2 regions of the Streptomyces sp. NBC_00878 genome follow, and region 2 is predicted to be linked to the other one. Evidence: riboswitches for the same ligand, from Rfam matches in the RefSeq annotation. Region 2 holds a riboswitch; the other holds the start of a gene.
The links. A riboswitch is a leader RNA that binds a small molecule or an ion and turns the genes downstream of it on or off. The one in region 2 is predicted to bind glycine.

Region 1: another riboswitch for glycine. It lies ahead of gcvT (glycine cleavage system aminomethyltransferase GcvT); the one in region 2 lies ahead of gcvP (aminomethyl-transferring glycine dehydrogenase).

The regions. Positions count from the first base shown of each region.
Region 1 covers NZ_JAPEOK010000001.1:3,174,340-3,177,741, forward strand. The annotation lists gene OHA11_RS13035 (AAA family ATPase) at 1-624, opposite strand, end outside; glycine riboswitch at 877-983, shown strand; gene gcvT (glycine cleavage system aminomethyltransferase GcvT) at 1,148-2,275, shown strand; gene gcvH (glycine cleavage system protein GcvH) at 2,456-2,833, shown strand; gene glyA (serine hydroxymethyltransferase) at 2,847-3,402, shown strand, end outside.
Region 2 covers NZ_JAPEOK010000001.1:9,254,416-9,257,817, forward strand. The annotation lists gene OHA11_RS40165 (DNA polymerase IV) at 1-731, shown strand, start outside; gene OHA11_RS40170 (PRC-barrel domain-containing protein) at 880-1,254, opposite strand; glycine riboswitch at 1,360-1,455, shown strand; gene gcvP (aminomethyl-transferring glycine dehydrogenase) at 1,641-3,402, shown strand, end outside.

The DNA of each region.
Region 1 (3,402 bases), 6.1 Mb from region 2:
GTCGATGAGGACCGCCGAATCGCAGCCGTCCGGGAGGTCGCCCTTCTCCACCGAGCGCAGCAGCCGGCGGAACGCGCCGCGGTGCCGTGCGAACGCGTACCTCGACACTCCGCGCCCCCGCTCACGCTGGCCGTCCAGGGCCGTGCCGGGGTCCACGTCGAGCAGCAGCAGGTGCAGTGTGCCGCCGCGGCGCCTGGCGTCCCGGGCCAGCCAGCTGCGCACCCAGGCCTGCGTCCCGCAGTCGTGCACCACGACTCCCTCGCCGGACCGCAGGGCCCTGCGCAGGCCCGCGTAGTGCGCGGCACGGACCAGGGGCCGGTAGATCCCGTACGGCAGGAAGCGGGCCAGCCGGCCGTCCCAGCGGTCGCGGGTGTCCTGGGAGTCGATGCGGCGGCCCGCCACGGCCCGGCGCATCAGCGTCGACTTGCCGCTGCCTGGCAGGCCCGTGACCACGACCACGTCGGCCGCGCCGAAGCGCAGGCCGTGCGGGCTGTGTCCCGCGCGCTCCCGCAGATCGCGGACGACGGGCGCCGGAAGCGGGCCGCACGCCTCCCCGGCCGGGGCAGTGGGCTGCTTGGGCAGCGCGATGGCCGCGCTCGTGGCGTATGCCGTGGTCCTGTTCACCCTGATCGTCCTCCCCATGGGGTCGGGAGACCCATCCCCGTCGAGTGTAAAGAGAAGGTAATCCGCTGGACCCCTCATTTCTGTTCTTGTCATGCCACAGCCCCGTCACAGATCGCTGTGGACACCTGTGAACCTTGTGTGGACGCTGTGCGGCCATGCCGGGAAGCCGTGTGCCGCCCCCTCGCGAAGGGGCCCCTGCCGCGCCGCTCCGATGCGTGCAATGATGTGCCCGCCAACTGCATACCGGCCGCTTGAATCCACGCGGGAGAGTTCCGGACACGTCTGCGTACGTGATCCGGGCGCCGAAGGAGCAAGTCCCTCCCTTGAATCTCTCAGGCCCCCATTACCGCGTGGGCGAGGCACATCTGAAAAGCGGGCCGTCTCCTTTTTCAGCCAGGGCGTCGGCTCCACCCACGGTGCAAGTCACTGACCATCCCGTTGACCGGTGGTCATGGCGAACCTCTCAGGTTCCGATGACAGATGGGGAGGAACGACCTCGCCGTCATGCCTTGGGAGCCCCACCGTGAGCAGTAACGCCCCTGTTGAACCGCGCCATACCGCGCTCGATGCCCTCCATCGCTCGCTCGGCGCGACGATGACCGACTTCGCCGGCTGGGACATGCCCCTGCGGTACGCCTCCGAGCGCGACGAGCACCTCGCCGTACGCACCAGGGCCGGCCTCTTCGACCTCTCCCACATGGGTGAGATCACCGTGACCGGGCCCCAGGCCGCCGCCCTGCTCGACTTCTCGCTCGTCGGCAACATCGGGGGCGTCAAGACCGGCCGGGCCCGCTACACCATGATCTGCCGGGCCGACGGCGGCATCCTCGACGACCTGATCGTCTACCGGCTCGCGGACACCACGTACCTGGTCGTCGCCAACGCCTCCAACGCCCAGACCGTCCTGGACGCGCTCGTCGAGCGGGCCGTCGGCTTCGACGCCGAGGTCCGCGACGACCGCGACGCCTACGCGCTGCTCGCCGTACAGGGACCGGAGTCCCCCGGCATCCTGAAGTCCGTCACCGACGCCGACCTGGACGGCCTGAAGTACTACGCGGGCCTGCCCGGCACGGTCGCGGGCGTCCCGGCCCTGATCGCGCGCACCGGCTACACCGGCGAGGACGGCTTCGAGCTGTTCGTGGCCCCGGCCGACGCCGAGAAGCTGTGGCGGGCGCTGACCGACGCGGGCGCCACGGCGGGCCTGGTGCCCTGCGGCCTCTCCTGCCGGGACACCTTGCGCCTGGAGGCAGGCATGCCGCTGTACGGGCATGAGCTGAGCACCTCGCTCACGCCGTTCGACGCGGGGCTCGGCCGGGTCGTGAAGTTCGAGAAAGAGGGCGACTTCGTGGGGCGCGAGGCGCTGTCCGCGGCCGCCGCCCGTGCCGAGTCCGAGCCCCCGCGCGTCCTGGTCGGCCTGATCGCCGAGGGCCGCCGCGTACCGCGCGCCGGTTACCCGGTCGTCGCCGACGGCAAGGTCGTCGGCGAGGTCACCTCCGGCGCGCCCTCGCCGACCCTCGGCAAGCCGATCGCGATGGCGTACGTCGACGCCGCGCACTCCGCCCCCGGCACGGCCGGTGTCGGCGTGGACATCCGGGGCAGCCACGAGCCGTACGAGGTCGTGGCGCTGCCGTTCTACAAGCGCCAGAAGTAGACCCTGGTCCGCGAGGGCCGGAGCGTGAACTCCGGTTCGCGAGCGCCGGACCGTGCACCCTGGTCCGCGAGCGTCATGAATCGACCATGAAGTGACCATGAAAGTGAGTCCGGGCACATCCGCCCGGTCCACCCCCAGTCCCCGCGTCAGCACTCCCCCGCGTACAGGAGAATTCAGGCCATGAGCAATCCCCAGCAGCTGCGCTACAGCAAGGAGCACGAGTGGCTGTCGGGCGCCGAGGACGGCGTCTCGACGGTCGGTATCACTGAGCACGCGGCCAACGCGCTCGGCGATGTCGTGTATGTCCAGCTCCCGGAGGTGGGTGCCGCGGTGACCGCGGGCGAGACCTGCGGCGAGCTGGAGTCGACCAAGTCGGTGAGCGACCTGTACTCGCCGGTCAGCGGTGAGATCACCGAGATCAACCAGGATGTCGTGGACGATCCCGCGCTGGTGAACACGGCCCCCTTCGAGGGTGGCTGGCTGTTCAAGGTGCGTGTCGCGGACGAGCCGAAGGACCTGCTCTCCGCGGACGAGTACACCGAATTCTCCGGCAGCTAAGGACTCTTGACCGATGTCGCTTCTGAACCAGTCCCTCCACGAGCTCGACCCGGACGTCGCCGCCGCCGTCGACGCCGAGCTGGACCGCCAGCAGTCCACCCTCGAAATGATCGCCTCGGAGAACTTCGCCCCGGTCGCGGTCATGGAGGCGCAGGGATCGGTCCTCACCAACAAGTACGCCGAGGGCTACCCGGGCCGCCGCTACTACGGCGGCTGCGAGCACGTCGACGTCGCCGAGCAGATCGCGATCGACCGGGTCAAGGAGCTGTTCGGCGCCGAGTACGCCAACGTGCAGCCGCACTCGGGCGCCTCCGCCAACCAGGCCGCGCTGTTCGCGCTGGCCCAGCCCGGCGACACCATCCTCGGCCTCGACCTGGCCCACGGCGGCCACCTGACCCACGGGATGCGGCTCAACTTCTCCGGCAAGCAGTTCAACGTGGTCGCCTACCACGTGGACGACGCCGGCCTGGTCGACATGGCCGAGGTCGAGCGGCTCGCCAAGGAGCACCGTCCGAAGGTGATCATCGCGGGCTGGTCGGCGTACCCGCGGCAGCTGGACTTCGCCGAGT
Region 2 (3,402 bases):
TCGCGCTGTACGCCATGGCGCTGGCGCACGATGTGCGGCCCGTGGTGGCCGAGCGGGACACGAAGTCGGTGTCCGTCGAGGACACGTACGACGTGGACATCCATGACCGGGTGCGGGTGCGGATGGAAGTGCAGCGGCTGGCCGACCGGTGTGTGGGGCGGTTGCGGGACGCGCATCTGTCGGGGCGGACCATCGTGCTGAAGGTCCGGCGGTACGACTTCTCCACGCTGACCCGCTCCGAGACGCTGAGAGGGCCCACGGACGACCCCGCGGTGGTGCGGGAGGCTGCCGCGCGGTTGCTGGAGTCCGTGGACACCACGGGTGGCGTACGGCTGCTGGGGGTGGGGGTTTCGGGGCTTGCCGATTACACGCAGGAGGATCTTTTCGCTCAGGCGCGGGCCGCTGCCGCCGCGTCCGCCTCCGTCTCCGGCGAGGAGCTCGGGAATGCGGAGAAGGAAGAGGCCGGGGAAGCGGTTGAGGAGGCGGTGGCTCCTGCGGAGCGGCGGTGGTATGCGGGGCACGATGTGCGGCATGCCGAGTTCGGGCACGGGTGGGTGCAGGGGAGTGGGGTGGGGCGGGTGACTGTGCGGTTCGAGACGCCCGTCTCTGAGCCTGGGCGTGTGCGGACGTTTCGCAGCGATGATCCTTTGTTGGAGGCTGCGGAGCCGTTGCCGTTGGTGGAGCGAAGATCTGGCGATGCGGGGGCGCCTGCGGCGGGCGGGGAGGGGTGAGTGGGGGTGCGATTGTGCGTGCGGGCCGACTGCGGCTGGTCGCGCAGTTCCCCGCGCCCCTGAAGGACGGGGGTGGCTGACGCGCGTTTGTGCGTGCGGGTGCGTTGTGGCTGATCGCGCAGTTCCCCGCGCCCCTAAAAGATGGCCCCTATGGGGTGTCGTCCTTGCCTGCCAGGTGGCCGAAATCGTGGTCCGGGAACGGGGGTGGGGGTGCCACGTCCAGGCCGTAGTGGTGGTAGAGCTGGAGTTCCTGTTCGGGGGAGAGGTGGCGGCCCACTCCGAAGTCGGGGGCGTCCTTGATCAGGGCGCGTTCGAAGGGGACGCGCAGGGCCCCGTCGACCAGCTCGCTGGGCTCCAGGGGGACGAACGCGTCCCTGCTGAACAGGCCGGTGCGTATCGCCGCCCACTCCGGTATGCCGGTCGCGTCGTCGAGGTAGACCTCGTCGACCGTGCCTATTCTGGTGCCGTTGCGGTCGAACGCCTTGCGGCCTATCAGGTTGCGCGGATCGATGTCGGTCTGCACGGGGCCCTCCAGCTGCTCGCAACTCATCCGTAAGCACTACGAAAGAGCACTTTGAGGAGGGCGGCCACTCGAGGGAACCCCGCTGGTACCCTGGGCAACGGCTGCTGACCCCGTGCGGGAGAGTCCTCCAGGCTTCATCGGAGGCGCCGAAGGAGCAAATCCTCCCCGGAATCTCTCAGGCTCACGTACCGCATGGACGAGGTCACTCTGGAAAGCAGAGCGGTGTTCGAGTTTTTGACGGGTTCCGCTCTCACCGACGGTGAAAGCCGGAGCGCCTTCGGGGCGGTCCGGTGAAGCTCTCAGGTTGAGATGACAGAGGGGGAGGCCGTTCGGGCACCAGTGCCGTGGTGCCCCTCGTAGGTCGTCAGACCAGGAGGCCTCCGCACATGACCGCCCAACGTATTCCGCTCTCCGAGCTCGAACAGGGAATCCCCTTCGAGCAGCGCCACATCGGGCCCGACACCGAGGCCCGCGCCAAGATGCTCGCGCACGTGGGGTACGGCTCGCTCGACGAGCTGACGGCCACCGCGGTCCCGGATGTGATCAAGAACGCCGACACGCTCGGACTGCCGGGCGCCCGCACCGAGGCCGAGGTACTGGCCGAGCTGCGCTCCCTCGCGGACCGCAACCAGGTGCTGGATTCCATGATCGGGCTCGGGTACTACGGGACGTTCACGCCGCCCGTCATCCTGCGCAATGTCATGGAGAATCCGGCCTGGTACACCGCTTACACGCCCTACCAGCCCGAGATCTCGCAGGGCCGGCTGGAGGCGCTGCTGAACTTCCAGACCGTGGTCGCCGAGCTGACCGGGCTGCCGACCTCCGGGGCCTCGCTGCTCGACGAGGGCACGGCCGCCGCCGAGGCCATGGCGCTGTCGCGGCGCATGGGCAAGAACAAGAAGGGCCTGTTCCTCGTCGACGCGGACGCCCTGCCGCAGACCGTCGCCGTGATCGAGACCCGCGCCGAGCCGACCGGCGTCGAGGTCGTCGTCGCCGACCTGAGCGACGGCATTCCGGCCGAGCTCGCCGAGCGCGAGATCAACGGCGTGCTCCTCCAGTACCCGGGCGCCTCCGGTGCCGTACGGGACCTCGGGCCCGTCGTCGAGCGGGCGCACGAGCTGGGCGCGGTCGTCACCGTCGCCGCCGATCTGCTCGCGCTGACGCTGCTCACCTCGCCCGGTGAGCTCGGCGCCGACATCGCGGTCGGTACGACCCAGCGCTTCGGTGTGCCGATGGGCTTCGGCGGGCCGCACGCCGGTTACATGGCCGTGCGGGAGACGTTCGCGCGGAGCCTGCCCGGCCGGCTCGTCGGTGTCTCGGTCGACGCCGACGGCAACAAGGCGTACCGGCTGGCCCTGCAGACGCGGGAGCAGCACATCCGCCGTGAGAAGGCGACGAGCAACATCTGTACGGCTCAGGTGCTGCTCGCCGTGATGGCCGGGATGTACGCCGTTTATCACGGACCCAAGGGGCTCAAGTCCATCGCGTGGCGTACCCACCGGTACGCCACGATCCTCGCCGCGGGTCTGAAGGCGGGCGGGGTCGAGGTCGTCCACGAGGCGTACTTCGACACGCTCACCGTGCGAGTGCCGGGCAAGGCGGCCGAGACGCTCGCGGCCGCGCGCCAGGGCGGGGTCAACCTCCGCCTCGTCGACGCCGACCACCTCTCGCTCGCCTGCGACGAGACCACCACGCGGGCCCAACTGGGCGCCGTCTGGGCCGCGTTCGGCGTCGAGGGTGATGTGGCGGCCTTGGACGAGGCGACCGAGGACACGTTGCCGGCCGCGCTGCTGCGCACCGACGACTACCTCACGCACCCGGTCTTCCACCAGTACCGTTCCGAGACGGCGATGCTGCGCTACCTGCGCCGGCTCGCCGACCGTGACTACGCGCTCGACCGCGGCATGATCCCGCTGGGCTCCTGCACGATGAAGCTCAACGCGACGACCGAGATGGAGCCGGTCACCTGGCCCGAGTTCGGCCAGTTGCACCCCTTCGCGCCCTCCGAGCAGGCGCAGGGTTACCTCACGCTGATCCGTGAGCTGGAGGAGCGGCTCGCCGAGGTCACGGGCTACGACAAGGTGTCGCTGCAGCCCAACGCCGGTTCGCAGGGCGAGCTGGCCGGTCTGCTGGCCGTGCGTGGCTTCC